DNA from 3 places in the Kitasatospora sp. NPDC088861 genome. Region 2 is predicted to be linked to each of the others. Evidence: riboswitches for the same ligand, from Rfam matches in the RefSeq annotation. Region 2 holds a riboswitch; each other region holds the start of a gene.
What was found. A riboswitch is a leader RNA that binds a small molecule or an ion and turns the genes downstream of it on or off. The one in region 2 is predicted to bind cyclic di-AMP.
Positions count from the first base shown of each region.

Region 1: it holds a riboswitch for cyclic di-AMP, as region 2 does, so the genes downstream of both, ACIP37_RS36315 (transglycosylase family protein) here and ACIP37_RS32905 (LysM peptidoglycan-binding domain-containing M23 family metallopeptidase) in region 2, are expected to answer to the same signal.
Region 3: it holds a riboswitch for cyclic di-AMP, as region 2 does, so the genes downstream of both, ACIP37_RS10150 (hypothetical protein) here and ACIP37_RS32905 (LysM peptidoglycan-binding domain-containing M23 family metallopeptidase) in region 2, are expected to answer to the same signal.

Region 1 covers NZ_JBIVJF010000046.1:7,612-11,887, reverse strand. The annotation lists gene ACIP37_RS36330 (MazG family protein) at 1-11, shown strand, start outside; gene ACIP37_RS36325 (SDR family NAD(P)-dependent oxidoreductase) at 29-454, opposite strand; gene ACIP37_RS36320 (cytochrome P450) at 730-2,025, shown strand; cyclic di-AMP (ydaO/yuaA leader) riboswitch at 2,236-2,403, shown strand; gene ACIP37_RS36315 (transglycosylase family protein) at 2,409-3,326, shown strand; gene eno (phosphopyruvate hydratase) at 3,594-4,276, shown strand, end outside.
Region 2 covers NZ_JBIVJF010000032.1:35,547-39,822, forward strand. The annotation lists gene purB (adenylosuccinate lyase) at 1-238, shown strand, start outside; gene ACIP37_RS32900 (MFS transporter) at 246-1,778, opposite strand; cyclic di-AMP (ydaO/yuaA leader) riboswitch at 2,091-2,273, shown strand; gene ACIP37_RS32905 (LysM peptidoglycan-binding domain-containing M23 family metallopeptidase) at 2,276-3,232, shown strand; gene ACIP37_RS32910 (DUF2470 domain-containing protein) at 3,503-4,222, opposite strand.
Region 3 covers NZ_JBIVJF010000004.1:211,873-216,148, forward strand. The annotation lists gene ACIP37_RS10145 (hypothetical protein) at 55-540, shown strand; gene ACIP37_RS10150 (hypothetical protein) at 560-1,912, opposite strand; cyclic di-AMP (ydaO/yuaA leader) riboswitch at 1,915-2,081, opposite strand; gene ACIP37_RS10155 (esterase/lipase family protein) at 2,316-3,653, opposite strand; gene ACIP37_RS10160 (MoaF-related domain-containing protein) at 3,863-4,192, shown strand.

The sequences.
Region 1 (4,276 bases), on a different contig from region 2:
TCGGCGAGTAGCGGGCCCGGGCAGGGCCTCAGGCGGCCGTGGCGGTGTTCTCGATCGGCCGCCGCTGCCGGGGGACGACTTCGCCGATGGCCTCGCCGACGAGGGCGAGGAGTTCGGCGAGGCGTTCGAGGTCGAGGCGGGCGGGCAGTTCGGCGAGCGAGACGATCCGCTCGCCGTCGGGGCCGGCGACGCAGAACAGGTCGATGGGGCCGAGGTGCTTCTCGGCGGTGTCGACGAGGGCGGCGACGTCGCTGGGGCGGCGGATGTCGCCGCCGACGCCGACGACGGGGCAGCCCGGCCGGTCGAGTTCGGTGGCGAGGTCCTCGGCGACGCCCGCACGCTGGTCGGCGATCAGCACTCCGGCGGCGCCGGCGGCGGCGAACCGGCGGGCGAGCTCGGCTCCCGATCCGCCGTCGAGTACCGCGATGACGACGACTGCCCCGCTGACCCGCATGGTCTGCTCCTCCCTGTGGGCGACACCGCACCGGCGCCCACGATTTCTGCGGAGGATCGTAGGCAGGTCCTGACCCTCCGCAACAGGGATTACCCCTCAGGTGACCAGGGTCACGCCCGCCACCCGGCCAAGAGCTGTCCAAGAGCTGTCCACGGACCGTCCACGGGGCGTCCACGGAGCGTTGGCGGGCCGTCCGCCGGGTGTCGACGATCCGGCCCCGCCGGTCGCGTCCGCCGGAGGCGGTGCGGCCCCGACCCACCGGATACGGTCGACGCATGCCAGTGCAGCCCGATCCCGCCGCCCCGCAGCTCTTCACCTGGGAGTTCGCCACCGATCCGTACCCCGCCTACGCCTGGTTGCGCGAGCACGCCCCGGTGCACCGCACGACGCTGCCGAGTGGGGTGGAGGCCTGGCTGGTGACCCGCTACGCGGACGCTCGGCAGGCGCTGGCGGACGGCCGGCTGTCGAAGAACCCGGCACACCACAGCGAGCAGGCGCACCGCACCGGGCGGGTGGGAATTCCGGGGGAACGCCAGGCGGACTTGATGACGCATCTGCTGAACATCGACCCGCCGGACCACACCCGGCTGCGCCGGCTGGTGTCGAAGGCGTTCACGCCGCGCCGGGTGGCGGAGTTCGAGCCGCGGGTGCAGCAGCTCACGGACCGGCTGATCGACGGCTTCGCGCAGCGCGGTTCGGCGGACCTGATCCACGAGTTCGCGTTCCCGCTCCCCATCTACGCGATCTGCGACCTGCTGGGCGTGCCGGCCGAGGACCAGGACGACTTCCGGGACTGGGCCGGGATGATGATCCGGCACGGCGGCGGCCAACGCGGCGGCGTGGGGCGGGCGGTGAAGCGGATGCGGGCGTACCTGCTGGAGCTGATCCACCGCAAGCGGGCGGATCCGGGTGATGACTTGATCTCGGGCCTGATCCGGGCGAGCGACCACGGCGAGCACCTGAACGAGAACGAGGCCGCCGCGATGGCGTTCATCCTCCTGTTCGCGGGGTTCGAGACGACCGTCAACCTGATCGGCAACGGCACGTACGCGCTGCTGCGCAACCCGGAGCAGCGCAGGCTGCTGCAGGAGTCGGTGGTGCGCGGCGAGACGGCGCTGCTGGAGACCGGGATCGAGGAACTCCTGCGCTACGACGGGCCGGTGGAGATGGCGACGTGGCGTTTCGCGACGCGGCCGCTGTCGATCGGCGGGGTGGACATCCCGGTGGGCGATCCGGTGCTGGTGGTGCTGGCCGCGGCGGATCGCGATCCGGCCAGGTTTGCGGACGAGAACACCCTGGACCTGGCCCGCACGGACAATCCGCACCTGGGTTTCGGCCACGGGATCCACTACTGCATCGGCGCCCCGCTGGCCCGCCTGGAGGGGCGGAGCGCACTGGCCACGCTGCTTTCCCGGCTGCCGGACCTGCGGCTCGCGGAAAACCCGGAGAACCTGCGCTGGAGGGGCGGCCTGATCATGCGTGGCCTGCGGGAACTCCCGGTCGAATTCACTCCGGAGACCCGCTCTCCGCACGCGCCGCCGGTCGCGCCGACCGACGCCCCGACACGCTGACGGCATGTCTCCGGCGGTTCGTGGAGCCGGGCCTGAACCCGCATTAATCCGGACATACCGCCGCCGTTGGTAGGCGATTGACCACGCGCCGTAATTTGTGTGTGATATCGGTGATATGAGCTTGTTATTGGTCTGATGATCTGTCTACTCTCCCTGGAGTTCGCAGCTGCGGACCTCGTGCGCGGAACGCCGAATCCTGCCCGCCGCGTCACGGGAAACCGACCAGACCCTGGGCAGGGGCGGGGGAACCAGGTTTGTTGCCGTTCCCCGACGGCTTGGGGTGAAGCCGCCCGAGCGGAATCGTTTCCGCTTTCGGCGGCCGGGCCACCTCCCGGTCCGAACCCGACAGCTCACCTCGCAGGCGTGCGGAGAGGGACCTCTTCATGCTGTTCGTTGGAACCGGCCGCCACCGCCGTCGCACCCAGACCGAGAAGGCCATCGCCGTCGCCGGTGTGGCCGGCGTCGGACTCGCGATGCCGCTCCTCACCGCCACCGGCGCCTCCGCCGCCCCGGCCTCCACCTGGGACGCCGTCGCCCAGTGCGAGAGCGGCGGCAACTGGAGCATCAACACCGGCAACGGCTTCTCCGGCGGCCTGCAGTTCACGCCCAGCACCTGGAAGGCGTACGGCGGCACCTCCTACGCCCCGCAGGCCAACCAGGCCAGCAAGGCGCAGCAGATCTCGGTCGCCGAGAAGGTGCTGGCCTCGCAGGGCCCGGGCGCCTGGCCGGTCTGCTCCCAGAAGGCCGGCCTGAGCAAGGGCGGCGCCCCGGCCTCCGTGGACACCTCCACGGACGCCAAGCCCGCCAAGCAGTCCGCCGCCAAGCCGACCCAGCAGGCGCAGGCCCCGAAGCCTGCCCAGCAGCCGGTCAAGCAGGCCGCCCCGAAGCCGGCCGCCCAGCAGCCCGTCCAGCAGGCCCCGCAGCAGACGCAGCCGCAGACCCAGGGCTTCTCCGGCAAGGCCGGCTGGGACGCCGACGCGAAGGTGTACTGGTACCAGAACAACGGCGCCTGGTACTGGACCAGCCACCAGAGCGTCTACCAGCAGTACGCGGGCCAGCCCGCCGCCCAGCCGCAGTACGCGCCCCGCGCCGCGCAGCCCGCGCAGTCCGCCCCGGCCGCGCAGCCCGCCGCCGCGCAGGGCGGTCACGACTACACCGTCCGGGCCGGCGACACGCTGTCGACGATCGCCGCCGCCCAGGGCGTGTCCGGCGGCTGGCAGTCGGTGTACGACGGCAACCGCGGCACCGTCGGCGGCAACCCCAACCTGATCATGCCCGGCCAGGTGCTGCACCTCGGCTGAGCGGCCCGGGCCCTGAACGGCCCGCGCCCTGCGGGCGAAGGGGGACGGGACCTGTCCCCCTTCGCCCGCATTCCCCCGTATTCGCCCGCTTCGATCGGGCAAGCAGGTGAACTACTGGTGGGTAGCCGGGCCACACGCTGAGACGGGACCGAGGCCAGCGCGGCCCCGGGGGCCGGGGCGGTTAGGCTCTGGTCGTAACGACTCCGCAATCGTCCCGCCGGCAGCACCCAACGTCAGCCGGACCCTGCTTCCGCAAGGAGATGCCTCGTGCCGTCCATCGATGTCGTCGTAGCCCGTGAGATCCTCGACTCGCGTGGCAACCCCACGGTCGAGGTCGAGGTCGGCCTCGACGACGGCAGCACCGGCCGTGCCGCTGTCCCGTCGGGTGCCTCCACCGGCGCCTTCGAGGCGCTCGAGCTGCGCGACGGTGACAAGAACCGCTACTTCGGCAAGGGCGTGGAGAAGGCCGTCCTGGCCGTCATCGAGCAGATCGGCCCGGAGCTGGTCGGCTACGACGCCACCGAGCAGCGCCTGATCGACCAGGCCATGCTCGACCTGGACGCCACCCCGGACAAGTCCTCGCTCGGCGCCAACGCGATCCTGGGCGTCTCGCTGGCCGTGGCGCACGCCGCCTCCGAGGCCAGCGACCTGCCGCTGTTCCGCTACCTGGGCGGCCCGAACGCGCACGTGCTGCCCGTTCCGATGATGAACATCCTCAACGGCGGTTCGCACGCGGACTCCAACGTCGACATCCAGGAGTTCATGATCGCCCCGATCGGCGCGGAGTCCTTCTCCGAGGCCGTCCGCTGGGGCGTCGAGGTCTACCACACCCTCAAGGGCGTGCTGAAGGAGCGCGGCCTGTCCACCGGCCTCGGCGACGAGGGCGGCTTCGCGCCGAACCTGGACAGCAACCGCGAGGCCCTGGACCTCATCACCGAGGCCATCCAGAA
Region 2 (4,276 bases):
CGCCGTCGCCTCCGCGCTGGCGATGCGTGCGGGCGCCCGCGAGAACGAGCTGCTGGACCGGCTGGCCGCCGACGAGCGGATCCCGCTGGACCGGGCCGGGCTGGACGCGCTGCTGGCCGACCGGCTCTCCTTCACCGGTGCGGCCGGTGCCCAGGTCGCCGAGGTGGTCCGCCAGGTGGAGGCCGTCGCCGCCGCCTACCCGGAGGCCGCCAAGTACGCGCCCGGTGACATCCTCTGACGATTCGTCAGCTGGCTGAGGGCCCTGCTGCCGATCCGGTGGCGGGGCCCTCGTCCGTGTGGACGTGGCCCGGGTCGAGCGGCGGGGTGGTGCCGCAGGCCCACTCGCAGTCCGGCTCGGCCACCGGGCGGTCCACCGGCGCGAGCACGTTGCCGCGGACGGTGGCGAAGGCCGTCAGACCGCCGGTGACCAGCAGCCCGGCGCAGATCAGCATCGCGGTGCGGAAGGCCGAGTCCACCGCGGACGGCACCCGGTAGGCGTCGCCGCTCAGCCCGGCGAGCGAGGGCAGCGCGGCGACCGCGAGCAGCCCGGCCGCGCGGGCGGCGGCGTTGTTGACGCCGCTGGCGATGCCCGCGTGCCGGACCTCGACGGCGGCCAGCACCGTCGCCGTCAGCGGCGCGACCAACAGGGTCATCCCGCAGCCCAGCACCGTGACGGCGGGCAGCACGTCCGCCCAGTAGGAGGAGCCGGGGCCGGTGCGCAGCATCAGCAGCACCCCGGCGGCGCACAGCAGCGGACCGACGGTGAGCGGGATCCGGGGGCCGATCCGCTTGCCCAGCCGCCCGGCGCGCGCCGACAGGGTCAGCATCAGCACGGTGATCGGGACCAGGGCGAGGCCGGAGACCAGCGGGGAGAAGCCGGAGACGATCTGCAACTGCACCACCAGCAGGAAGAACACCCCGCTGAACGCCGCGTAGACGCAGAGGGTGACCAGGTTGACGGCGGTGAACAGCCGGGAGGAGAAGAGGCCGAGCGGCAGCATCGGCTCGGCGGCGCGGCGCTCGACCGCGATGAAGGCCGCGCCGAGCAGCAGGCCGATCGCGCCGGTGAGCCAGACCGCGGGGGACAGGCCCTCCCCGGCGGCGGTCAGCGCGTAGGTGATCGCGCCGAGGGCGAGCGCGGCGAGCAGCGCGCCGGGGACGTCGAAGCGGCCGACGGCGCTCTCGTTCCGGCTCTCGGGGACGAACCGGGAGGTGACCGCGACCACGGCGGCCGCGAGCGGAAGGTTCAGCAGGAAGATCCACCGCCAGCCGGGGCCGTCCACCAGCCAGCCGCCGAGGAAGGGGCCGACCGCGGCCGACACCCCGCCGAGGCCCGACCACAGGCCGACCGCCGCCGAGCGGTCGTCCGGGTGGAAGACGGCTTGCAGCATGGCGAGCGAACCGGGGGTGAGCAGCGCCCCGCCGATGCCCTGGACGGCGCGGGCGGCGATCAGCACGTGGATGGTGGGGGCGGCGGCGCAGGCCGCGGAGGCGGCGGCGAACCAGAGCACGCCGATCAGGAAGACCCGGCGCCGGCCGTACCGGTCGCCGAGCGCGCCGCCGAGCAGGATCAGTCCGGCCAGGGTGAGCAGGTAGGCGTTGAGCGTCCACTGCAGGGACGCGAGGGAGGCGCCGAGATCGGTGCCGATGCGGGGCAGCGCGACGTTCACCACGGTGCCGTCGAGCATCGCCATGCTGGAGCCGAGCACCGTCGCGAGGAGGACCCAGCGTCCCCGCGAGGTGCCCAGGCGCAGTGTTCCTGCTTCGGAGGTGGCCACGGGCCGATCCTGCGCCCGTGGGGCGTACGTGACAAGGGTCACCGGGGGGTGTGTCGGTGGGTGCGCGGTGCGTGAGCGGGCGGGTGCGCAGCGGTGGCGGAATCGGCGCAGCGTCGTGGATCAGTGGCGCCGGGTGAATGGATTGTGCACGTACGGTGCAGCCGATCATTCGGAGGGTCACCGCAGCTCGGGGGGTTGTTGCCGGTTCAAGTGATCGACATTGCTTCACCCGAACGGATGGGTTTTAGTTCAGCGACCGCCCGGCCAGTCCGGACGGATCCACCGGGTGGAACGCCGAATCCTGCCGCTGCCCGGTGGCTCGCACCGAACTCTGTACGGCAGGAGCGGGGGACCCACAGGTAAGTCGCCGGACCGGAAACGGCACGCTTTCGCGTACCCGGATCCAGGGCCGGCTAGGGGTGAAGCCGCATGTGCGGCCGGGCAACTCCAGCCCGAACCCGACAGCTCACCTCGCAGGCGTCGGAGAGGAAAATTCCATGCCTGCACAGGCTCGTCGTATCGCCCTGCCCCGCGCCGCCCGCATCGGGATCGCCACCGCCGTCACCGGTGTCTCCTTCGCCCTGCCGCTCGTCACCGCGATGAGCGCCCAGGCCCACCCCGCGCCGGCCGCCGCGGTCACCGCCGCCCCGGCCGCCGCTCCCGCCGACCAGGCCCAGGCCTCGTCGCAGGAGAGCTACCGCGTCGTCAGCGGCGACACCCTGTCCCGGATCGCCGACGCCCAGCACGTCGACGGCGGCTGGCAGGCGCTGTACGACCACAACCGTGAGGTCGTCGGCGGCAACCCGGACCTGATCTTCCCCGGTCAGCGGCTCGTGATCGCCGGCCAGGCCGCCCCGGCCAAGCCCGCTGCCCCGGCGAAGCCCGCCCAGCCGTCCGCCCAGGACGCCGCGCCGGCCACCACCGCCAAGCCGCAGGCCCAGCCGGAGGTCCGGACCGAGGCGGCCAAGCCGTCCGCCCAGCTCCAGGCCCAGCTGCAGACCGCCGCGCCGTCCGCCGTGGTCACCGCCGTGCCGGTCGCCGCCGCTTCGGCCTTCGTCGCCCCGCTGGCCGGCCCGAAGCTGGGCACCGCGTACGGCGTGGCAGGCTCGATGTGGGCCTCCGGCCACCACACCGGCCAGGACTTTGTCGCCTCCACCGGCACCCCGCTGCGCGCCGTCGGCAACGGTGTCGTGGTGAAGGCCGGCAACGGCGGCGCCTACGGCAACGAGGTCGAGATCAAGCTCGCCGACGGCCACTACGCCGAGTACGCGCACCTCTCCTCGATCGGTGTGAAGATCGGTCAGGCCGTCAAGGCCGGACAGCAGATCGGCCTCTCCGGCGCGACCGGCAACGTGACCGGCCCGCACCTGCACTTCGAGATCCGCAACGGCTCGGAGTACGGCTCGGACATCAACCCGGTCGCCTACCTGCGGGCCCACGGCGTCGCGCTCTGACCCGTACCGGATGTACCGGATGTGCCGGATGTGCCGGATGAGGAACCACCGCTGCTACGGGGCGAATCGACCGCCCGGGATGGTCATGTCGGGTGACCGCTCGACCGGGTGATCGCCGCAGCAGTGGACATGGGCGCGGGACACGCCCAGGCCGGCCCGGCTCGCGAGACTTCTCTCGCGAGCCGGGCCGGCCGCTGTCGTTTCCGGGCCTTGGTGGGTGCCCCCAAGGCGAATTGACGATGCGTCAGGCCGACGCTCTGGTGGGCCGGTTCAGAGCCGGTGGGCGGGCAGCCCGTGCTGGGCGGCGGTCAGCAGCTCGTGCATCCGCTGCCCGAAGTCCTCGGTGTCGGCGGCCGGTTCGGGGAAGACCAGGCGGACGTCGCGGTGGCCGTGCGGGTGGTCCAGGCGCAGGACCAGGCCGTGGCGGTCCAGGGCGAGCGGGCGGACCTCCGGGTGCTGGGCCAGCAGGTCCGGGTCGAGCAGCCGGGTGAGGACGGCGAGGGCGTCGGCGTGGTCGTCGGCGAGGTGGGTGAGCATGGCGGCCTCGTAGCGGGCCAGCGGGTCGGGCGTGGCGAGGGCGAGGTCGCCGGCGGTGAGCGCGCCGGTGCCGTACGGGGTGGCGAGGACGGCGTGGGCGACGTCCACGCGCAGGTGGACGCTGAGGCCGTCGTCGGCGAGGTGGGCCAGGTGCAGTCGGCCGGCCAGGGTGAGGCGGGCGCGGATCCGGTCGCGGACGGCGACGGGGGAGATGTCGGTGACGTCCAGGACGACGGCGAGTCCGTCGGTGGCGCGGGCGGCGGCGGTGGCGAGCGGGTCGCCCAGTGGGGCGCGCAGGCGCAGCCGGGAGCCGTGGACGGAGACCGGGGAGTCGAGGTCGTGGTGTTCGCCGAAGGCGCGGACGGTGAGCGAGGAGGTCGCGCTGAGCAGGCTCTGGACGCGCTCGGCGGTGGTGGGTTCGGGCACCTCGGCGTCGCCGGCGGGCAGGCTCATGACGGACCTCCAGTTAGTTAGGTGAGCCTAACCTAATCTCCGCTCGAGGGTGTG
Region 3 (4,276 bases), on a different contig from region 2:
CTCCGCGGATTCCGCGCGGCCTCGCTCGTCGCCGCGATGGCGGCCGGCTGTTCGGTGGCGACGCTGACCGCCGGCCCGTCCTGGGCGCTGCGGCGGCCCGAGCCCCGGCCGGCGGTGGACACGGCAGCCCCCACGGCGTCCCGCTCCGATCTGGAGGTGGTCCGGCTCGACCCGGACGCCGCCCCGCCCGGCGGCACCACCACCGTCCACGCCTTCATCGCCAACCGCGGCCCGGACACCACCGCCGCACCGTTCACCGTGCTGGTGACGCTGCCTCCCGGGGTCTCCCCAGTGGGCCCGTACTTCCCCGAGGACTGCGAGGTGCGGCTCAACGGCCGGCAGGTGCGCTGTGTCTTCCCGGCCGGACTGCCCCCGCTGCGCAGCGCGACCGCGCTGGTACCGGTGCACCTCTCCCCGGACCTGCGGATCGGCAAGCTCACCGGCGGCTCGGTCGCGGTGCGCGGCGTGGACGACCCGGACGAGGGGAACAACCGGCAGCCGTTCGACATCACGGTGGTCGAGACGGCTCCCGGTTCCTGACCCGGAAGCCCCGAAGGCCCTACCGGTACACGCGGACGTAGTCGGCGGCGAAGGTGATCGGGGCGGTGCCCTGCGGCGCCGGGTGGTACTTCCCCGCGCCGACCGACAGGTTGAGGATCAGGTACGCCGACCAGTTGGCGCCGACGCCCTTGCCGTCCGAGAACACCTTGGCGCCGTTGACGTACCAGTCCACCGAGGTGGCGCCGTAATAGGTGCCGATGGTCACCCACTGGTCCTTCGCGACGGCACCGGCGTCGGTGTAGTACTTGGGGTTGCCGGGGTTGACGTGGTTGGTCAGCTCCAGCAGGTTCGGGTTGTCGGGGTGGTACTCGAAGGAGTCGACCTCCCCGTTGCCGTTCTTCCAGGTCCAGAAGGCCGGCCAGGCGCCGGAGCCGGACGGCAGCTTGACCCGGGTCTCGGCGTAGTCGCCGGTCCTGACCTGGAAGCCCTCGCTGGAGCCCTCGGTGGTCAGGAAGCCGGTGTTCCAGGCCTGCTTGCCGTTCTCCAGCGTGGTGGTGCCGGGCGCAGCGGTGAAGGTGGCGACCCCGTTCGCGACGCTGACGTTGTTCTTGTTCAGCAGGTCGAGCTTGTTGTCGTCCGGGTTGTGGTTTCCGTACTTGTACGCGGTGCTCTTGTCGCCGACCCAGCGCGAGCCCCAGCTGATCGGGCCGTTGAACTCGTCGGACCAGGTCAGCGACTTGCCGGCGACCGGGGATACGGGGGTGCCGGCCGACGGGCTGGCGGTGGCGCTCGGGCTGCTCGGGCTCGGGCTGCTCGTCGGGGTCGGCTTCGCGGTGGGGGGCGCCGTCGGGGTCGGGGCGGGAGTCGGGGTCGGGGCGGGAGTCGGGGTCGGGGCGGGAGTCGGCTTCGTGGTGGGCGTCGGGGTCGGGGGCGGAGTCGGCGCCGGGGTGCTGGAGACCACCAGCTGCTGCGAGGCCAGGTTGTGCCAGGCCCCGCCGAGGTCCTGCCAGAAGCCGAACTGGGTGTACGTCCCGGCCGGCAGGGCGCGTGCGCCGCTGGTGAAGGACAGGCCGCTCGGGCAGATCTGCACATTGGAGGCGTTGCCCGGGAAGTCGAGGTTCGCACCGGCCGCGTTCCGGGCGCCCACGCCGACGGTCTTCGCGGTGAAGCAGGCCGAGGAGTGGAGGGTCAGCGAGGCGGTGGCGGCCTGGTTGGCGACCATGGTCGCCGGGGCGAGCCGGTCCTGGGTGACGGTCGGGGCGGTGGCGGCCTGGGCGCCGGAGACGGCCGGCAGGCCGAGCAGTCCGGCGCCGGTGACGGCGAGCGCTCCGGTGACGGCGAGGGCGGCGTTGCGGCCCCGGTGGGAGGGACGGGCGTGGCGCGGCGCGCGGCGCCGGGCAGGCTGGTGCATGGCAGTGTCCTCTGCGACGCCTGCGAGGTGAGCTGTCGGATTCGGGCTGAGGCAGCCCGGCCGCCGGTGGAAGCGGCTTCACCCCTAGCCACGGCCCGCACGCGGGAGCGTACGGGCCGGGCGCTGACCTTGGTTCCCCCGCTCCCGTCCGCTGTGGTGCTCGGTTGCCGGCCGGCGGGTGGACAGGACTCGGCGTCCCGGCGGCGGGGGTCCGCGAGGGCGGACGACGGTTGCAGGCTAGGCAGGCCGTCCGTGAACGGACAACCTGCTCGGGCCGGTTGTCGCACAGGTCACAGTGGTGTCGATCAACGACGCTGCGTGGTGGATCAGTTGGGACGGATCAGCGGAGCCGTCGAGCTGCCGAACGGCGAATCGGCGAATCGGCGAATCGGCGGTCCACGGGTCAAGCGAGCCAGTTGTCGACCTGGCTCTCGGCCTCCGGTGCCCAGGCGAGTTCCAGGTGGTTGAGGCCGGTGAGCAGCCGGGTGCCGCCGATCGTCGCGATGCCGGTGGTGTCCAGGGCGCTCGCGGTGAACACGATGCCGTCGCTGGGCCCCCGGTTCTCGTTGAGCACGCCCGGGATGTCGGCGGACCCGCCCGCGAGCAGATAGGTGCGCACCGACGCGGGGACGCCCGCCTGTTGCAGCGGCGCGATCAGCGAACCGGCGTCGATCGCCGCCTGGATGCCCTGGCCGGAGGTGTAGAAGCCCTGGCCGCCGTAGTAGGTGGTCCACCAGTCCTGGGCGGTGCCGTCCACCCCGTACCGGCCGTCCCAGCGGGCGAGCAGCTGGCGCTGGCCCGGGTAGCAGTCGTAGCCGCCGGTGGGCAGCACGCCGAGGCAGGGCTGCGCCGTGTAGGTGCCGTAGCAGGTCATGTAGAGGTTCGGGGACGGCGCGTTGGCGGTGCCGCCGCAGGCCGGCCAGCTCGCGAGGTCGAACGACCAGCCGTGCGCGTACACGTAGTCGAGCCCGCCGTTCGGGCCCCCGAGGGTGATCAGGCGGCGCACGTCGCCCGCGTAGGCCCGCCCCCAGGACGGGCGCACCGAGGACACGTACGCCCGGGCGGCGACCTCGCCCTTGCTCCAGGCCACCACGTCCACCTGCGGGACGCCGAGGCGGGCCCGGATCAGCGCGACGGCGTCGCCGACGGCCTGCGCCTGGAGCAGGTTGTCGCCCTGCTTGTGGGCGAAGCCGATGGCGAACACCCGGTGGCCGGTGCCGGCGAGGTACTGGGCGAGGCCGGTGGACGGGCAGGCGGAGGCACCGCAGGTGCCGCTCTCCCCCGGGTGCGCCCAGGCGCGGTCGGCGTTGTCGTTGGCGCCGTGGACCAGCAGCACGGGGGTCGGACGGCTACCGGTGTCCCAGCCGGTCGCCGAGTACAGCAGGAAGCGGCTGGAGGAGGGCTGGCCGGTGCCGCCGAAGTACGTCCGGCGGGCGCCGTCCTGGTCGCCGCGGCCGTCGGCCGGGTACTGCTCGGTGCGGAAGCCGGGGGTGGTGTCGAGGTAGCGCTCGACCTTGGCCCAGCCGTTGCCGGGGGCGGGGAAGGCGGCTTCGAGGGTGAGCGGGGCGGTGGCCGCCTGGGCGGTGGTCTGGGCAGTGACGGTCTGGGCAGCGGTGGGCTGGGCGGGAGTGGGGGTGCCGAGGAGCAGCGCGGCGAGGGTGAGCAGGAGGGCGGACAACGCGGTGGGGGTGCGTCTGACGGCGGTGGGGGTGTGCCGCATGGGGGTGGGGGTGCGTCTCATGGGGGTGGACGGTAGGACCGGCCGCCGGCGGGCGCCCAGGTGCCCGCCGCACACCGCGCCGGCCTGCGCGGTGGCGGCCGGTGCCGTGGCGCACCGTCCACGGGTGCGCCCACCCGGCTCACCGGGTCGGATAAATTGGAGGTCCGACATCTTCCGCAGTGCACAAGACCGCCGTGCACGGCCCCACAGGAACGAGGTACCGCCCCACCATGACCGCGCCCCTGCCCGCCTTCGCCGGCCGCACCTACCTCTTCCGGGCCGACAACGGCGCGGCCTTCCGCAACACCTACTCGGCCGACGGCAGGCGGCTGCGCTGGGAGGGCCTCGGCGAGTCGGCGGGCCAGTGGGAGGACGTGCGGCTGCACGTCGCCGAGGTGGCGCCGGAGATCTACTTCATCAGCTGGACCGAGGAGAGCGGGATCACCGTCAGCCACGTGATGGACCTCGGCCGGCTGACGGTGCGCGCCTTCTGGACGTACGAGGGCGAGGGCGGCCGGGTCGGCGAGCTGCACACCGGGACGCTGGAGCGGGTGGCCTGAGCCTCACCGCTCCCGCGCCCCCTCGCTGTCCGTCGGCTTACTCAGACCGTCTGAGCAGACTGCCTGCTCAGACAGTCTGCTCGG